4 regions of the Sporosarcina sp. P18a genome follow, and region 1 is predicted to be linked to each of the others. Evidence: riboswitches for the same ligand, from Rfam matches in the RefSeq annotation. Region 1 holds a riboswitch; each other region holds the start of a gene.
What was found. A riboswitch is a leader RNA that binds a small molecule or an ion and turns the genes downstream of it on or off. The one in region 1 is predicted to bind S-adenosylmethionine.
Positions count from the first base shown of each region.

Region 2: linked by a shared signal. The riboswitch ahead of CSV75_RS12030 (O-acetylhomoserine aminocarboxypropyltransferase/cysteine synthase family protein) and the one ahead of CSV75_RS13925 (methionine ABC transporter ATP-binding protein) in region 1 are both predicted to bind S-adenosylmethionine.
Region 3: linked by a shared signal. The riboswitch ahead of CSV75_RS12990 (methionine ABC transporter ATP-binding protein) and the one ahead of CSV75_RS13925 (methionine ABC transporter ATP-binding protein) in region 1 are both predicted to bind S-adenosylmethionine.
Region 4: linked by a shared signal. The riboswitch ahead of metK (methionine adenosyltransferase) and the one ahead of CSV75_RS13925 (methionine ABC transporter ATP-binding protein) in region 1 are both predicted to bind S-adenosylmethionine.

Region 1 covers NZ_PDYQ01000006.1:103,227-107,879, reverse strand. Annotated here, with positions in the region: gene CSV75_RS13935 (tRNA dihydrouridine synthase) at 1-375, shown strand, start outside; gene CSV75_RS13930 (pyridoxal phosphate-dependent aminotransferase) at 504-1,670, opposite strand; SAM riboswitch class I at 1,900-2,011, shown strand; gene CSV75_RS13925 (methionine ABC transporter ATP-binding protein) at 2,133-3,146, shown strand; gene CSV75_RS13920 (methionine ABC transporter permease) at 3,139-3,807, shown strand; gene CSV75_RS13915 (MetQ/NlpA family ABC transporter substrate-binding protein) at 3,825-4,649, shown strand.
Region 2 covers NZ_PDYQ01000004.1:89,205-93,857, reverse strand. Annotated here, with positions in the region: gene CSV75_RS12035 (glycine betaine uptake BCCT transporter) at 1-1,187, shown strand, start outside; gene CSV75_RS12030 (O-acetylhomoserine aminocarboxypropyltransferase/cysteine synthase family protein) at 1,235-2,515, opposite strand; SAM riboswitch class I at 2,671-2,774, opposite strand; gene CSV75_RS12025 (sulfite exporter TauE/SafE family protein) at 3,309-4,085, opposite strand; gene CSV75_RS12020 (sulfurtransferase TusA family protein) at 4,143-4,370, opposite strand; gene CSV75_RS12015 (MBL fold metallo-hydrolase) at 4,417-4,653, opposite strand, start outside.
Region 3 covers NZ_PDYQ01000005.1:52,614-57,266, reverse strand. Annotated here, with positions in the region: gene yyaC (spore protease YyaC) at 61-669, shown strand; gene CSV75_RS13010 (arsenate reductase family protein) at 1,358-1,717, shown strand; gene gcvH (glycine cleavage system protein GcvH) at 1,794-2,174, shown strand; gene CSV75_RS13000 (toprim domain-containing protein) at 2,237-2,602, shown strand; gene CSV75_RS12995 (thioredoxin family protein) at 2,583-2,882, shown strand; SAM riboswitch class I at 2,932-3,037, shown strand; gene CSV75_RS12990 (methionine ABC transporter ATP-binding protein) at 3,381-4,406, shown strand; gene CSV75_RS12985 (methionine ABC transporter permease) at 4,399-4,653, shown strand, end outside.
Region 4 covers NZ_PDYQ01000001.1:13,186-17,838, forward strand. Annotated here, with positions in the region: gene CSV75_RS00100 (transposase) at 1-249, shown strand, start outside; gene CSV75_RS00105 (NUDIX hydrolase) at 298-765, shown strand; gene CSV75_RS00110 (alpha/beta hydrolase family protein) at 749-1,540, shown strand; gene pckA (phosphoenolpyruvate carboxykinase (ATP)) at 1,623-3,215, opposite strand; SAM riboswitch class I at 3,393-3,512, shown strand; gene metK (methionine adenosyltransferase) at 3,689-4,653, shown strand, end outside.

The DNA of each region.
Region 1 (4,653 bases):
GATGAAATAGCGCCTGACACACTGCTGACGATCAATGGAGATATTCTTGACCGTCAAATGGGTCTGGAGCTTGTGGAAAAATACGGTGTCGATGGGATTATGATTGGACGCGGAATTTTTAATAATCCATTTGCATTTGAAAAAGAGAAGAGAGAGCATGATCATAAAGAGTTACTGGATCTATTGCGTCTTCATCTGGATCTATTTGATAAATATTCGACAGAACTAGAACCGCGGCTATTTAAACCGTTACGTCGTTTTTTTAAGATTTACATTAAAGGCTTCCGTGGAGCGGCTGAACTTAGAAATGAATTAATGAGTACGAATACGACAGATGAAGTGCGTGCATTACTGGATAGTGTGGAACTCGATTAATACATTTTAGATAATTCATAGCGGACATGATCTGTTTATATAAGCGAAAGCCTCCTTGCCATTCCAGGAATACTGGTATGAGTAAGGAGGCTTTTTATATAATGAGGTGATAGCGGAATGATTTCTTGTTACTTAAATAAACCGAGCTTTTCAATACGGCGAACCGCTTCTTGCAATCGTTCTTCACTTTCTAACAACCCGACTCGAATATATCCTTCGCCGTATACACCAAATCCGTTCCCTGGCGATACCGCGACATCTGCTTTATCCAGTAATAAATTGGCGAAGGTTTCACTTGTAAAGCCTTCTGGGACAGGTAGCCAAGCGAAAAACGAACCAGTAGGTGCTGTAACGTCCCAACCTATGCGTTCACATTCCGTTAGCAATACCGTCAGACGACCTTCATAGAGCGCCACTAACTCTTCGACGCATTGTTGGGGACCCGTCAATGCTTCAATAGCTGCACGTTGAATTGCTGGGAAGATGCCAGTGAATAAATGGTCTTGCAATACGTTTAATGCTTCTATTATTTCAGAGTTGCCGACTGCAAAACCGACTCGCCAGCCTGCCATATTATACATTTTGGACAGAGATAGCATTTCAATGCCGACTTCCTTTGCTCCTTCAGTTTGTAAAAAACTAATCGGTTTCTTACCTTCAAAACCAATGCCACCATACGCAAAATCTTGTAAGACCGCAATCTGATGTTCTTTGGCAAATGCCACCGTTTTTTCATAAAATTCGGGTGTGGCTGTAACACCCGTTGGATTACTAGGATAGTTTAAGTACATGAGTTTGGCATCTTTTTTCTGATCATCCGTTAATTTATCGTACTCAGGAAGAAATCCATTCTCCTTACGTAGCGGCATTGTATCATATCGAATGCCTGCTAAGCTGACGCCGGATAAGTAATCAGGATAACCCGGGTCTGGCAGCAATAATAATTCACCTTCATTCATAATAGCAAGAGGTAGTTCTACGACACCTATTTTTGTACCGCCAAGTACCGCAACTTCTGTTTCGGGATCAATCGTGACATTGTATTCACGCTGATAATATTCAGCGACTGCTTGTTTTAAAGCAAGTGTCCCCCGAAATGGAGAGTAACCGTGTGTAGCTGGATCTTCAACGGCTTCTTGCAATGCTTTAATAATATGAGGAGGTGTTGGCTGATCAGGATTTCCACGTCCTAGGTTAATCACATCTCTGCCTTCATCCATAGCCTTTTCTATTTTATTTAATAATAATGTAAAGAAATGCGGAGGGAGTTGTTGTAATCGGTTGGATAATGCCATAGTCTATTCCTTCTTTCTTTGATAGGGTATGTGCGTTAAGTATACATAGATCATACTAGACTTTTCAATAGAAGGATGGTTATTCGATTCTAGAGGATTGCCAAAACTAGTCAATGGAATTTAAAACTGATAGAATAAGTCGGGTATTCTAATAAATTGGCGTTATTCACCTTGACAGTTTTATTAATTCAGATTAGTATATGTTTTATGCATATAATTTAATAGCAATCTCTTATCAAGAGCGACGGAGGGAAATGGCCCGATGATGTCCAGCAACCCCTTGAATGATACAAGGAAGGTGCCAAATCCTACAGTATGGTTTTCCATCTGAGAGATAAGCTGAGAATATTTCAGTCCCTCTTTCATTTAGAAAAATGAAAGATTTTTTTATTTAGAATAGAAATAAACTATAACCAACTGTTGATGATTATTATTTACTTGAATGTAGAAAGAAGTGAGAATATGATCCAAATTCAACATTTGTCTAAGGAATATCGGACAAAAGAAAAAGTGATAAAAGGTGTAGATGACGTATCACTAGACATCGAGACTGGAGAAATATTTGGCATTGTCGGTTATTCAGGGGCCGGAAAAAGTTCGCTTATACGTTGTTTGAATTTGTTGGAGAGGCCAACGAGCGGCACTATTTTAATAGATGGTGTAAACTTAACGAAACTTTCGGGGATCGAGCTTCGGCAGGCACGCTTGAAGATCGGAATGATTTTTCAGCACTTTTATTTAATTAGTCAAAAGACCATTTTTGAAAATATCGCATTCGCTTTACAGGCAGCGAAAATGCCTTCAGATAAAATAGAGAGCCGCGTAATGGAACTTCTCGAAATGGTGGGGCTGTCTGACAAACGCAATGTATATCCTGCCCAGCTAAGCGGGGGACAGAAACAACGCGTTGGTATTGCGAGAGCACTAGCCAATAATCCATCCGTTTTGCTTTGTGATGAAGCGACATCTGCACTGGACCCTAACACGACCATGTCCATTTTACGATTGTTAAAAAAGATCAATCGAGAATTGAATATCACCATTGTTTTAATTACGCACGAGATGAATGTGGTAAAAGAGATTTGTGATCGCATGGCGATTATGCAAGACGGAAAAGTGATAGAAGATGGGCAAGTATATGACATCTTTTCTCATCCAGTTCAACCATTAACGAAGGAGTTTATCAGCAGTGTGGTGTCTTACGACATTCCTGAAGCCGTCATGTCCAATTTGGTCGGTACATTGATAAAAATCACATTTAAAGGTGAAGTAGCGATGGAGGGTGTAATTTCCGATACTATGCAGAAATATAAGGTCAAAGGAAACTTCCTGCATGGTTCGATTGAATATATTCAAGAACGAGCACTTGGGATTTTCTTGATGGAATTACAAGGTGAGTGTGAAGAAGTAGATCAAGCGATTGCATACATACTCGAACAAAACGCACAAGTGGAGGTGATCCGACAACATGTTTGATCTATCTCACATCATGGAACTCATGCCGGATATTACAAAAGCATTTGGTGAAACATTGTACATGATCGGCATCTCGCTTACGATTGCGCTGATTATTGGATTGCCGCTTGGCGTTCTGTTATTTACAACAGATAGAGGATTATTTTTAGAGAACCGTGCAATTAATTCGGTTGTTGGGTTTCTCGTCAACATCATTCGCTCCATCCCATTTATTATACTACTTGTGGCTCTAATACCTTTGACGAAACTGATTGTCGGAAGTACGATTGGACCAGCAGCTGCCAGTGTATCGCTTTCCGTTGCAGCCATTCCTTTCTTTGCTAGGATTGTTGAAACATCAATGCGTGAAATTGATAAAGGGGTTATAGAAGCAGCAATTTCAACGGGTGCTTCGCCCTGGATGATTATTTGGAATGTGTTATTGCCTGAATCAAAGTCGAGTATTATCCAAGGACTTACACTGACGTTAATTAACTTAGTTGCCTATTCGGCAATGGCTGGATTTGTTGGCGGAGGTGGAATTGGGGACCTCGCAATACGTTTTGGCTATTACCGATATGATGACAGTATTATGCTTGTCACCGTCGCCATTCTAATAGTACTGGTGCAGTTGATTCAATTTGGTGGGGATCGTTTTTCAAAAATGATAGATAAAAGATAATAGGGGAGAGATGGATTATGAAGAAACTGGTACTTGCATTCATTCTAACTGCGTTAGTTGCGGCATTAGCGGCTTGTGGAGAAGAAAAGTCTACTGAAAAATCGGATGACGATAAAAATATTCACTTTGGTGCAACTGCAGGTCCTTATAGTGACATGCTAAAAAAAGCAATACAACCTGGACTTGAGGAAAAAGGATATACCGTTGAAATCACGGAGTTTAGTGATTATATACAACCCAATATTTCGTTGGATAGCGGAGATATAGATGCGAACCTGTTCCAAAATATCGCGTACTTGGAAAACTTCGAGAAAGAAAATAAAATGGAACTCTCTGAATTGATTATCGTACCGACCGCGCCATTAGGTATTTATTCAAACAAATATACATCTCTTGATGAAATTGAAGAGGGATCAACTATTACTATTCCAAATGATCCAGTGAATGCTGCGAGAACGTTATACGTATTGGAAGATGTAGGGTTAGTGAAAATGGATGAAGGCATTGACCAATTAACGGCATCTGAAAAAGATATCACGGAGAACCCAAAAAACTTAGTGATTCAGCCGGTTGAAGCAGGGCAATTGCCTCGTTCGGTAGAGGGGGCTGACTTGGCTGCAGTACCTGGTAACTTTGCAATTGCAGCAAATATGGATTTGTTAGACGCATTAGCTTTAGAAGATATGCCCGATCAGTTCCGTAATGTTGTAGCCGTGAAAACAGAAAACGTAGATAAGCAATTTGCGAAAGACATTATTGAAGTAGTAGAATCTGAGCAGTTTTTAGAAGTGATTGAATCCGAATTTAAAGGTTTCGGTAAACCAGCTTGGATGGAAAAATAATAGT
Region 2 (4,653 bases), on a different contig from region 1:
TCTACGGTGCGGCCGAACCTCTTTCGCATTACGCAGTAAGTCCTGCAACAGAGGCTCCTGAAACAAAAGCTGCTTATAAAGAAGCAATGCAGTCGACATTCTTCCACTGGGGTTTCCATGCTTGGTCTGTATATGGCATGACCGCTTTAGTATTGGCATATTTCCAGTTCCGCAAAAGACAACCCGGATTAATCTCCGTTACACTTCGTCCAATTTTTGGTGATCGAGTAGACGGAAAGCTCGGGACAGTCATTGACGTCTTCGCTATTTTTGCCACTGTTTTCGGTGTGGCGACATCACTTGGATTTGGAGCTGTCCAAATCAACGCCGGACTCAACTACTTATTTGGTATATCAATCGGCTTCTGGTCCCAGTTCTTTATCATTGCAGTGGTAACGGTATTATTCCTTGCATCTGCGTGGAGTGGACTTGGAAAAGGAATTAAAATTTTATCTAATGCTAATATGATTTTGGCATTGGCATTGTTAGTTTTCATTATTGCGCTCGGACCCACATTATTGATTTTCAACATGTTCACTGATTCCATCGGTGGCTACTTGGAAAATCTCATTCGTATGAGTTTCCGAACCGCACCACTCACCCCGGAAAATCGTATCTGGCTCAATGGTTGGACTCTATTCTACTGGTCTTGGTGGATAGCTTGGGCACCATTTGTCGGGATGTTCATTGCCCGCGTATCAAAAGGTAGAACGATTCGCGAGTTCATGATTGGCGTACTAGTTGTTCCTACTGTGCTCAGTATGATCTGGTTCACAGCATTTGGGACGACAGCAATCGAAACGCAAAAAGCTGGCATCATCGACTTAGCTGCGAGTGCAACTGAATTGACGATCTTTGAAATGTTCAGCGAATTGCCTTTATCATTCATCATATCAGTCATTGCAATCTTGTTGATTACATCGTTCTTTATCACATCAGCGGATTCTGCTACATTTGTACTCGGTATGCAGTCGTCATACGGGTCATTGACTCCACCGAATAATTTGAAAGTGGTCTGGGGCGTCATTCAATCTGCCATCGCAGTTATTCTTTTATATGTCGGAGGATTGGGTGCACTGCAAAACGTCATCATTATTGCCGCCTTGCCATTCTCTATCATACTCATTATGATGGTCGTTTCGCTGTTCAAATCACTCAAAGATGAAAAAAATCGAATACAACGATAGTAAAGAAAAGAACACCGTCGCATTTGCGACGGTGTTCTTTTTATATATTAGTTTGCTGCTTTTTCGATGGCTTGCTTCAAATCTGCAATAATATCCTCTGCTGACTCCAGCCCTACAGATAAGCGGATTAGCTCTTCGCTAACGCCTGAGTCTTTCAAATCTTCCACAGACAACTGCTGATGAGTTGTAGATGCCGGATGAATGATTAATGACTTCGCATCTCCCACATTCGCTACATGAGACCAAATTTCTACATTGTCGATTACTTGTCTTCCTGCATCGCGTCCACCTTTAATACCGAATACGATAATTGAACCATAGCCGTTTTTCAAATATTTATTTGCTAGTTCCGCTGTTGGATGATCCTCTAGACCAGTATACGTCACCCATTCTACTGCCGGGTGTTGTTGTAGGAATGCCGCGACTTTTTGTGCGTTCTCATTGTGACGAGGTACGCGTAAATGAAGGGTTTCCAAACCTTGCAACAAGTTAAATGCACTATCTGGTGACAGACATGGACCGAAGTCTCTTAGCAATTGCACGCGCAGTTTCGTTGCGAAAGCCGCGGCAGCTGTATCGATTCCGTAACGTAAGCCATGATAGGATTCATCCGGCTCTGTAAAGCCCGGGAATCTACCTTGTGTCCAATCGAATTTCCCTGCATCCACGGCTACACCACCGATGGTCGTACCGTGTCCGCCAATCCATTTCGTCGCTGAGTGGATCACTACATCTGCACCGTACTCGATAGGATTTGATCCATAAGGAGACGGGAATGTATTATCTACTAGTAATGGAATGCCATTATCATGTGCGATGTTCGCAACAGCTTCCACGTCAAGAACTTGCAAACTCGGGTTACCAATTGTTTCTGCAAACAACGCTTTCGTTTTATCCGTAATAGCTGCTTCAAAGTTCTTTGGATCGGACGCGTCAACAAACTTCACGTTGATGCCATAGCGTGGTAATGTCACGGCGAATAAGTTATATGTGCCACCGTAGAGATTGCTGGCTGCAACGATTTCATCGCCCGCTTCAGCGATGTTCATAATAGAAAAAGCAATGGCCGCCATTCCAGAAGACAATGCCACTGCAGCTGTTCCACCTTCTAACTGCGCGACACGCTCTTCAAAGACAGCTACTGTCGGGTTCGTAATTCTTGTATAAATATTGCCGGCTTCTTTCAAGGCAAATAAGTTTTGTGCGTGCTCCGTGTCTCTGAATACATAAGAAGTCGTACGATGAATCGGTAAGGCACGTGAGCCTGTTTCTGGATCCGGCTTTTGCCCTCCGTGTAATAATATCGTTTCTGGCTGTAAATTCGTCATAACCATTCCCCTTTTTTATGTATTGATGGAACAACGAAATTCCTCGGACAACTTCCTCCTAGAACTAGACAAGAAAAACACAAGAGGACGATTCGCTAAGTACAGAAAAAGCCATCTTCCATAATAAGAAGAGGGCTCTGCTTTCGCTCATTCCTCCCTTATCTTCCAAACTATTGAAAGTTTGTAGGAAGTAGCACCTTTGCTTTCGCCGGTTGCCGGGCATCACAGGGCCTAATCCCTCCGCCTCTCTTGATAAGAGTATGTCTATTCGTTTTCCATCGTTGAAAAATAGTATACGGCTATTCCTAGTCTATTGCAAGGTAATTTAATTGAATGTTTTGAAGTTAATATTAATTTTAATACCTTGCAATGAAAGTAGGAAAAGTGAAGGCACCGTTGATCTGCGTTCCAGGCGAACGCTTTCCCGAGGGCGTGGCTTGAGCCAAGCGAACAGCGAAGGGTTCGCTTTGCCGTATTTCTGTGTACTTTGCAGAAATTAAGGCACCTGACAGGGTCTCTAGACACACGCTGATCCTCTGGGAAGAGCCGTTACGAAGAACGGCTTTTGCGAGTAAAAGCGCAGCGTTAGGAGCACATCATTGCACTCGTCGCCTTCCACTTACGATCAACTAGTTTACGTCCTTGATTATTTTGACGTATAATGATTTACACATTTACTAAACGGGAGCTACCTACAAGAGCCGAAGTGCATTTAATGATGTTCCACTTATGACTTCACACAAAAAATCACCAGCACATGTTCATTGAACGATGTGCTGGCGATTGTGATTGGTTAGAATATGTCCCACCATATTTTCACGGCGGAAGCCATGATAAGTACGGCTAGGATGCTTTGTAGTACTTTGGTGTTTACTTTTCGGCTCATTTTTACACCGAGCGGAGCGGCAATGATGCTAGCGACAATCATAACGACAGCTGGTCCATAGGGTACTTGCCCTGTTAAGAGCTTGCCTGATGCCGAGCCCACCGATGACAACAGCGTAATTGCTAGGGATGTAGCAATCGTGACGCGTGTGGGGATTTTTAGTATCACGAGCATAATCGGTACCATGATAAATGCGCCGCCAGCTCCGACGATTCCAGCCGCCAAGCCGACGATAAAGGCTGCACTTGAAGCAATGAAGCGATTGAATGTAATCTCATCGATCGGCTGATTGTCGTGTCCTTTTTTTGGTATAAACATCATAATAGCCGCCATGACGGCTAGAATACCGTAGATTACGTTGACAGTAGCTTCTGAAAGCATACTAGACCCAGCACCGCCAAGTACACTGCCGACTAATACACTGATTCCCATATAAAGAACGAGTGGCTTCAAGATCAGATTACTCTTTCTATACGCTAAAACGCCTGAAAGTGATGCAAAGAAAACTTCCACTGCAGTAATTCCGGCTACTTCATGTGGTGTAAATGCAGCAAAACCAAGTAATGCAGGAATAAATAGCAACATTGGATATTTGACAATTGCGCCACCGATTCCCATCATACCGGAAAGGAATGAGCCGACGAATCCAATGAGGAAGATCGTGATAATAAATGGAATTGTCATGATGTCCTCCCTTCTTCCCGACGAAAGAGGGAGACAGCCATTCCCTCTATCCTTAGTTTATCCTTTTTGGATCCAGAATTTAAAGACATCAGACTCTTGTTGCTGATCTTTTATTTCATGATTGCCAGAAGCAGCCCATGCTGTCAGGTCGGATACTGATCCTTTATCTGTCGTATGAATCTCAAGAACTTCTCCTGTTTGCATATCCTTCATTGCTTTCTTTGCCCGTACGATTGGCATTGGACATGCCAGGCCTTTTGCATCTAAAAATGTTGTTGTATTCATATATATCTTCTCCTTTAAATTTTTTCATATGAATTAAATTAACTATTTACCGTACCGCACAGCGATTCGGGCCAATCTCCATCTCGCGTTGCGTTTCCTCGTCAGGCTGGATCTTCCCCATGTTCGTCTGGCGGATTTCCTGATACGCGTTAGGCTGTGGAGGCAAGTTCCCCGTGACTAACTCTCTAAACTCTTTTTCATCCTCAATGTTCAAGCCGTGATTTTGCTCATACAATACGCCGAGCTTCTCCGACACGCTACCATCTTCATTCAACTCATCTAT
Region 3 (4,653 bases), on a different contig from region 1:
TGCTTTATTTTATTAAATAACGGCACTGCTATTCATTATTTTCGAAAAAGGAGTGTCGAAATGGGTAGTTATTACAGTTTTAAAGAAAATGAAGTTCGAAATCTTCAACCTTATAAATTTAATTCAAGAGGAAAAAATAGAATTCTAGAAATTGAATTACTTACATCCGAATTGAGAAATATTATTAAACATCCAGTAAATGCGGGAAGAGATGTCATTTTTTTATGTATCGGTTCAGATCGATATATCGGTGATTCGTTAGGCCCCTTGGTTGGATCCATGCTCAATGAAAGTAATATAACTTATCTAGTTTACGGAACATTAGAAGAACCAGTGCATGCGTTTAATTTAAAAGAAACGCTAAAAAAAATAAATAGACGATTTAAGAATCCTCTCATATTCAGTATTGACGCTAGTTTGGGAACTAGAGAGCAAGTTGGATATGTGATTTTTGAAGAGGGGCCACTAATTCCTGGAAAAGCGCTTAAAACGATTTTACCTGAGGTCGGTGATTATAATTTTAAAGGTATTGTCAATTATATCGATCCGTTACCAAAGGGACAGTTTTTAAACGATACAAGACTATTTACAGTGATGAATCTTTCTAAAGCCATCGTTGAAGTTATTACACGTATTGATGATATGGATAACGCTGCAAACGATCAATGAGTTTGCTAGTGAACTTTTTCAAATAAAGAAATCGTACTAATCTTGTATATAAACTGTACCCTATTTAAAGCACAGTTTAAATAAGACAGGGATTAGCCTTATGCCGTAAAAAGATGATTTCGGTATTTTTCCGGAGTCATCTTTTTAAATCCTCCTCGAATTCACAGTGGTGAGTGAATTAGTGAGTGTGAGGGGATGGAAGCTCCAGTTGGGGACGCTTTCCTGAGGGCGTGATTTACTCAAGGCAGTCTATGAAAGCACATGCTCCTAACGCTTCGCTTTTACTCGCAAAAGCCGTCCTTTGCTACGGCTCTCGCTGATCCTCCAGGAGTCGCCCCAACTTCCGCTTCCATCCTACGTGGGTAGTAGAAGGAACCTAAGATACATACTGGAGGTAGTGTGTTAATTATTGTTGTGTCTTGAATTATTTACGTTCAAGTACAGAAATTCAACATCAATTACAACACTGACTTCAATGCACAACAAAAAGTATCACCCGCTCACATTGCAAGGGATTGGCGCGTAGGAGGGGCCCCTCCAGAAAAGCGTCCCCTCCGAAGTGCCAATCCCTAACCCCAACACATTGCCAGTCTCTTTACGCACGAACACATCAGCAATCAAACGCCGCTAAGTTCGCATCTATTCTCCTTTATTTGCTATACTGAAAAAAAAGGAGGGATTGATTATTATGACTATGACATACTACGGCTATCCAAAATGTACCACGTGTCGCAAAGCGAAGAAATGGCTTACGGACGAGGGGATTTCATTCGAAGAAAAGAACATCGCCGAACAACCTCCAAGCGAAGACGAACTACGCAACATGATCGCGAATTCCGGACTTGAAATGAAAAAGTTCTTCAACACGAGCGGCAAGATATATCGTGAGCTCAATTTGAAAGACAAACTGCCAACTATGACGGATGATGAAAAGATCGCGCTCCTCGCTTCAGACGGAATGCTCATCAAACGCCCAATCGTTTCCGACAACCAAAAAGTGACCGTTGGATTTAATGAAACCACGTTCACGGAAACATGGAAGAAGTGATCTAGGTTCTTGTCTTTACAGGGGAACTATGGCAAACTAAAGGAAGTTAAACTATTATATTTTTGGAGGTAACGACATGAGCACACCAAAAGATTTGCGTTATTCAGAAGAGCATGAGTGGGTAAAAGAAGAAGACGGTAAATACCGTATCGGCATCACACATTTCGCACAGTCTGAACTAGGGGATATCGTATTTGTTGAATTGCCACAGGTTGGCGATCAATTGAAATCAGACGAGCCTTTCGGAAGCGTTGAATCAGTGAAGACGGTTTCTGAATTGTACGCTCCATTAACTGGTAAAGTTGTAGAAGTGAACGAAAACCTTGAAGATAGCCCTGAATTGGTTAACGAATCTCCATATGAAGACGCATGGATGGTAGTAGTTGAAATCGATAACAAAGCTGAACTGGATGAGTTAATGACAGCTGAGCAGTACGAAGAAATGACAGCTGAATAATATTCCAAAAGAAAAAGCGCTGGAACGTCTCAGCGCTTTTTTACACGCTAGGAGGAAACAGGATGGACCCGAAAGTTCTCATTGTAGAAGGCGGTTCGGATCGTAAGCGGCTAGTACCGATCCTTGCAGAGCCTGTAGAGATTCTTTGTACGAATGGCACGATCAGTGCGTATCATATTGAAGAACTGCTTGAACCGTACGAGCAGCAAGATCTGTTCGTCTTTATGGATGCGGACGCCTCCGGTGAGTCCATTCGTAAGCTGTTCAAACAACTGTATCCAGAAGCGAGACATTTATACACGGATCGTCTCTACCGTCAAGTGGAAACGACTCCCGTTAAGCTATTGGCAAGCATTTTAGCTGCTGCTAATTTTAAAGTACATTCCAAGTATTTGGCAGGTGGACAACATGAATCATTGGACAATTGAAGACTGGCAACGCACACAGGCGGCAGAGCAAGTAGCCGCTTTTTATTTATATACACCAATGTGTGGAACGTGTGCAGTCGCTTCAAAAATGCTTACGGTGATCGAGACAATGCGCCCGCAACTACCGATTGGAAAGGCAGACTTGAATTATGTCCAGGAAATCGCAACTGAATATGAGGTGGAAAGTGTTCCTTGTTTACTCATTCACCGAAAAGGACAGCCTGTAGAAAAGATTTACGCCTTTCAATCCGTCCCGTATCTACTAGAGAAGCTCAGTTGACAATTGAAATAAAAGTATGGTATAAGTAGTTAATCAATTGAATACGTAACTCTTATAAAGAGCGGTGGAGGGAAGTGCCCTATGAAGCCCGGCAACCGTCACATATGTGAAATGGTGCCAATTCACTCAAAGCGTAATGCTTTGATAGATGAGAGAAATGGTAACGTACATAACTACATACGTTCGGCCTTTCTGCTTATCTGCAGGAAGGCTTTTTTAAACTAAAGCGGAGGATGCCGTTTAGCTCCGACAGGCGTTGGAGAGCTTAAAAGCAAGGCGCTTTTTGCCTTGATCTTAAGATCGAAACGACCCGAGGAGCTGGCATCTGAAGCTGGATGATACAAAAGCGGAAAGCGCCGTGCAGGCTCGACAGGCGTTGGAAGACTTACCACAAAGGCGCCTTTTGCCTTTTTGGTAAGTCTGTAACGTCCCGAGAGCCTAGTGCTTGTAGTATTCTAAAAAAACAGATTTAAAAGACTTAATAAGGTGGTGCGGAAAATGATTCAACTAACAAACGTTCATAAAAAGTTCCAATTGAACCGTTCAGAAATTGTCGCGGTAGATGACGTGACATTATCCATCAAAGAGGGAGAAATTTTCGGCGTCATCGGGTACAGTGGGGCAGGAAAAAGTACATTAATTCGACTATTGAACGGTCTTGAAACGCCTACGTCCGGCAGTATCATGATTCACGGACAAGAAATGACTTCATTACAAGGTGCTGGCCTTCGGAATGCGCGTCAGAAAATCAGCATGATCTTCCAGCACTTTAACTTACTGTGGTCTAGAACAGTAGAAGAGAATATCATGTTTCCTCTCGAAATTGCTGGCGTAAAGAAATCGGCACGTAAGCAAAAAGTGAAGGAATTGATTGATCTCGTTGGATTGACAGGTCGAGAACAGGCGTATCCATCGCAATTATCAGGTGGTCAGAAGCAACGTGTCGGCATTGCGCGCGCGCTTGCAAATGATCCTGAAGTCCTGCTCTGTGATGAAGCGACGTCCGCACTAGATCCAGAGACGACGAATGCGATTCTTGATTTACTAACAGATATTAATGAGCGTCTTGGACTAACGATTGTGTTGATTACGCATGAAATGCACGTCATCCGGAAGATCTGTCATCGCGTGGCGGTCATGGAAGCGGGGAAAGTCGTGGAAATGGGCAATGTACTAGATGTCTTCCAATCCCCACAAGCGGATATTACAAAGCGTTTCATTTCGCAAGTGACTGATAGTGCAGATACGGACGCAGCGATGGCACATTTACAGCAGGAATCGCCGCACGGCAAATTGATCAAGCTAGCTTTCATTGGCGACCGTACAGAGCAGCCGCTACTTGCTGAATTGATCCGTAAATTCCCCATCGATGTCAACATCGTGCAAGGAAATATTTCGACAACACGTGACGGCGCATACGGCACACTCGTCTTGCAACTAGTAGGGGACGTGGCGGTTATAGAGGAAGCAATTGCTTTCCTGGATGCCAATGAAGTGAAGACGGAGGTGCTGATCCATGATTGAGCAATGGTTCCCAAACGTGAATTGGGATAAAATGTGGGAAGCAACGGGTGAGACACTTTATATGTCGGCTTACTCCACGTTCTTTACATTTGTCTTAGGTATCGCACTTGGTTTGTTGTTGTTTTTAACAAGTCCTGGTCAGTTATGGGCGAATAAAATCACCAATGTCTTTACAGGCGCCTTCGTGAATATATTCCGGTCGATTCCGTTTATCATCTTGATTATTTTATTGATTCCTTTTACAAAA
Region 4 (4,653 bases), on a different contig from region 1:
TCTTCGACCTGGGAATACAAAGTAGAAGTAACAAGAGAAGTATATCCTATATTTGAAAAACTATTTTCTCAAATGGAACAACTGGAATTCCAAAACTTTCTCCGCTCACATGTACCGTATGCGCAATATCACTATGATAAAGACAATGATAAATTGGATGTCCGATTAAAAAAGGTCTTTGCTTTGATTCATGAATTTACCGATGACGAGTCAAAACGTTTTATCGAGAAACTGCCGCTATTTCGTTGATTCCTCGCTTACCTTTCCGCTACACTAAGGGAAAGGACGTGATTCATATTGCTAAAATTTGAAGATTTACAAGGAGCCCATGTTGAATTGACTTTTGGACCTAATCCACATCATATTGAATCCCGCCATGTGCTCATAATGATTAAGGACGACAATCGTTGGTTATTGACCAAACATAAAATACGTGGAATTGAGTTTCCCGGTGGAAAAGCGGAATCAGGAGAGACAATTGAACAAGCGGCTATTCGTGAAACGATGGAAGAAACAGGAGTCACTATAGAAAATATTCATTCATTTGCAGAGTATGTTGTCTTTACTGAACCACCTTTTTGCAAGGCCGTTTTCACAGGAGATATAACACATGTAGAAAAAGACTTTACATTAATGGAAACAGAAGGCGCAGTATGGATGACAGACGCTGAACTAGATGCTTGTACTGAACTCAGCTTTCACATGAAAGACCGCGGAATGGGTGAACTTAGGAAGTGGGTGGAAGTGAATGATAGAACAATCTGATGGTAAAATCATACGGAGGAAAGACTATCCCTCCCCAAACCCCCATGTTAGATTGGAAGAAATCACGTATAGTTCTGACAACTTGCTTGTAAAAGGACTTTTGGCAACACCAAAAGCAAAAGGACGGTATGATGGATTGCTTTATCTACGCGGCGGCATCCAACATGTAGGGATGGTTAGACCAGCGCGTATCGCACAATTTGCATCGCATGGACTGGTAGTATTCGCTCCTTATTATCGTGGCAATCGTGGCGGTGAAGGAAAGGATGAATTTGCTGGAGAGGATCGCAATGACGCAGTGACGGGAGTGGAAGTACTTAAACAGCAAAGTGCAGTCAATTCAGATCGCATTCATCTATTTTCATTTTCCAGAGGCGGTATTATGGCATTATGGACAGCTATAATCCGCGATGATTTAACTTCTATGGTGACATGGGCTGGAGTTTCAGACGTGGTCTTCACGTACAAAGAGCGACAGGATATGCGGCGTATGATGAAACGTGTCATCGGTGGCACGCCGAATAATCAACCGGATGCGTATCGTGAAAGGTCGGCACTATTCCAGATAGGGAATATCGATATTCCGACACTGATTATCCACGGGACTCTTGACACGAATGTGTCTTTCCAACAGGCAATATTGTTAGAGAATGCATTACGTGATACGGATAAAGAGTTTGAAACTTGGTACTTGGAAGGCTATACGCATTATATTCCTCCTGAAATGAATCGGCAGCTTGTGAAAGAAGCAGTGAATTGGATGAAGCGGCAATGATGAACATTTGCTAGCTTTTATGTGATTACAATAAAGACGCAAAAAGAGGCTGACCAGATTGGTCAGCCTCTTTCGTATGACATTATTTAATGACAGGTGGTCCGCCTTTGATCGCGATGTCTTCGGAAACATGAGAAAACTTCTTGAAGTTCTCACGGAAAGCATCAGCCAAACGGTTTGCTTCTTTATCGTATTCTTGTGGATCTTCCCAAGCATCACGAGGGTGTAGAACGTCGCTTGGCACACCTTCGATTTCAAGCGGCATATTTAATCCAAAGATTTCGTTCTTCTTTGTTTCTATATTATCCAACTTACCTGCGATTGCAGCGCGTACCATCGTACGTGTATAGCCTAAGTTCATACGTGAACCTACACCATAGATTCCGCCAGTCCATCCTGTATTCACGAGGAATACTTTTGAACCATGCTCATCTATTTTCTTTCCAAGCATCTCTGCATAGGTTGCTGCAGGGAGTGGAAGGAACGGTGAACCGAAGCAAGTAGAGAATGTTGGTTCAGGAGCAGTGATTCCACGCTCAGTTCCAGCAAGTTTGGAAGTGAAACCGCTCAAGAAGTGATACATTGCCTGTTCTTTTGAAAGAATAGAAATCGGAGGCAATACGCCAGAAGCATCAGCTGTAAGGAAGATGATGTTCTTCGGGTGACCAGCAACAGATGGTGTCACGATATTATCAATGTTTTCGATTGGATATGCAGCACGTGTGTTTTCTGTTAATGATTTATCATCATAATCAGGAATGCGTGTTTCTTCATCTAGTACTACGTTTTCTAAAACAGCACCGAAACGAATGGCTCCGAAAATTTCAGGTTCTTTTTCAGCAGAAAGGTTAATACATTTTGCGTAACATCCACCTTCAATGTTAAACACGCCATTATCAGACCAGCCGTGCTCATCGTCACCAATAAGTTTACGGTCAGCATCTGCCGAAAGCGTAGTTTTACCTGTTCCAGATAGACCAAAGAACAAAGCAACATCGCCTTCTTCTCCAACGTTTGCTGAACAGTGCATGGATAGGATATCTTGCTCGGGTAGTAAGTAGTTCATAACAGAGAAAATAGATTTCTTCATTTCCCCAGCGTACTCTGTTCCACCAATTAAGACAATTCGCTTTTCAAGCGATAAAATGATGAATGTTTCAGAGTTTGTGCCATCCACTTTTGGATCCGCTTTAAATGAAGGGGCTGCCAAAATGGTGAATTGCGATTCATGTGCTTTCAATTCTTCTTCAGTTGGACGGATGAATAGTTGGTGAACGAACTGATTTTGCCAAGCTAATTCATTAATAACCTGGATAGACAATTGGGAGTCTTTATCTGCTCCTGCAAATCCTTTAAAAACAAACAATTCGTCTTTTTTCTTCAAATGTTCGATGACTTTTGTGTATAATGAATCAAAGATCTCCTCTGAAATCGGACTGTTTGTGCTACCCCAATCTACTTTATCCTTAGACACTGCATCTTCAACGATGAATTTGTCCTTAGGTGAGCGTCCTGTATATTTACCTGTACGAGCAGTGATTGCACCGTCAGCAGAAAGTTTAGCTTCGCCTCTTGCCACTGCTTTTTCCGTTAGTTCTGCCACAGACGCTTGGATCGTCACGTTGCTTCCACTAAGAAGACTTTTTAAACTATCATCAATTTTTGCAGATATCATGTTTACATACCGTCCTTTGCGTAGTCGATTTATTTTTATCTTACTGAGAATATCCTAATTCGTAAATAGTATAACACATTAAGAATATTAATCTATACTAATGGAAAACTCAAGTGATTTGGAAGAAATAATTTGACAAAATCCAAACTTTTTAATACGATGTGACATGAACGGATACTCTTATCCCGAGTTGGTGGAGGGTACAGGCCCTGTGAAACCCGGCAACCTGCAATAGACGTAAGTCTAACGCGAAGGTGCCAAACCTGAAGCAAGGTTTAATTCCTTGGACGATAAGAGTGAAAGGTGCTGCGCGTGAAATTTTGCCTTTTACTCATGGATTGAATATGAGTGGAGGGCTTTTTATATTGTCTAGCCCTGAATCCTTATGGTATATGCTTGACGTCTAGGCGTGGAACTTTACCAGGGACTTATGAGAGTACCGTATCATGATGCTTAATATAGGGGGAAATAACATGACAAACCGTCGACTGTTTACATCAGAATCAGTTACAGAAGGCCATCCTGACAAGATGTGCGACCAAATTTCAGATGCAATTTTAGATGCGATCCTAACGGAAGATCCAAATGCGCGTGTGGCATGTGAAACGAGTATAACGACTGGACTCGTATTGGTAATGGGAGAAATCACTACGACAACGTATGTGGATATTCCAAAAGTCGTTCGCGACACTGTTAAGGAAATTGGGTATGTTCGTGCGAAATACGGCTTCGATTACGAAACGTCCGCTGTACTTACATCCATTGATGAGCAATCACCTGAAATCGCTGCAAGTGTCAATGTGGCACTCGAAGCACGTGAAGGCTCTATGTCTGATGAAGAATTAGAGGCAATCGGTGCAGGAGACCAAGGCCTGATGTTTGGATATGCATGTAATGAAACGCCAGAATTAATGCCTCTGCCAATCAGCCTGTCTCATAAATTGGCACAACGCCTGGCACAAGCTCGTAAAGAAGAACTTATTTCCTATTTACGTCCTGACGGTAAAACACAAGTAACGGTAGAATATGACCAAGATAATAATCCTGTGCGAATTGACACAATCGTTATTTCCACACAACATCACCCTGAAGCAACACTCGAGCAAATCGAGCAGGATATAAAGAATGTTGTTATTGATGCAGTCGTTCCAAAGAACTTATTGGACGAGCATACTAAATACTTCATTAATCCTACTGGCAGCTTTGTCGTTGGTGGCCCTCAAGGAGACTCTGGATTGACTGGACGTAAAATCATCGTTGATACGTATGGTGGATATGCCCGTCATGGTGGCGGTGCATTCTCGGGGAAAGATGCTACGAAAGTGGACCGTTCGGCTTCTTACGCAGCGCGTTATGTGGCAAAGAACATCGTTGCAGCTGGACTGGCTGAGCACTGTGAAGTTCAGTTGGCGTATGCTATTGGAGTAGCGAGCCCGGT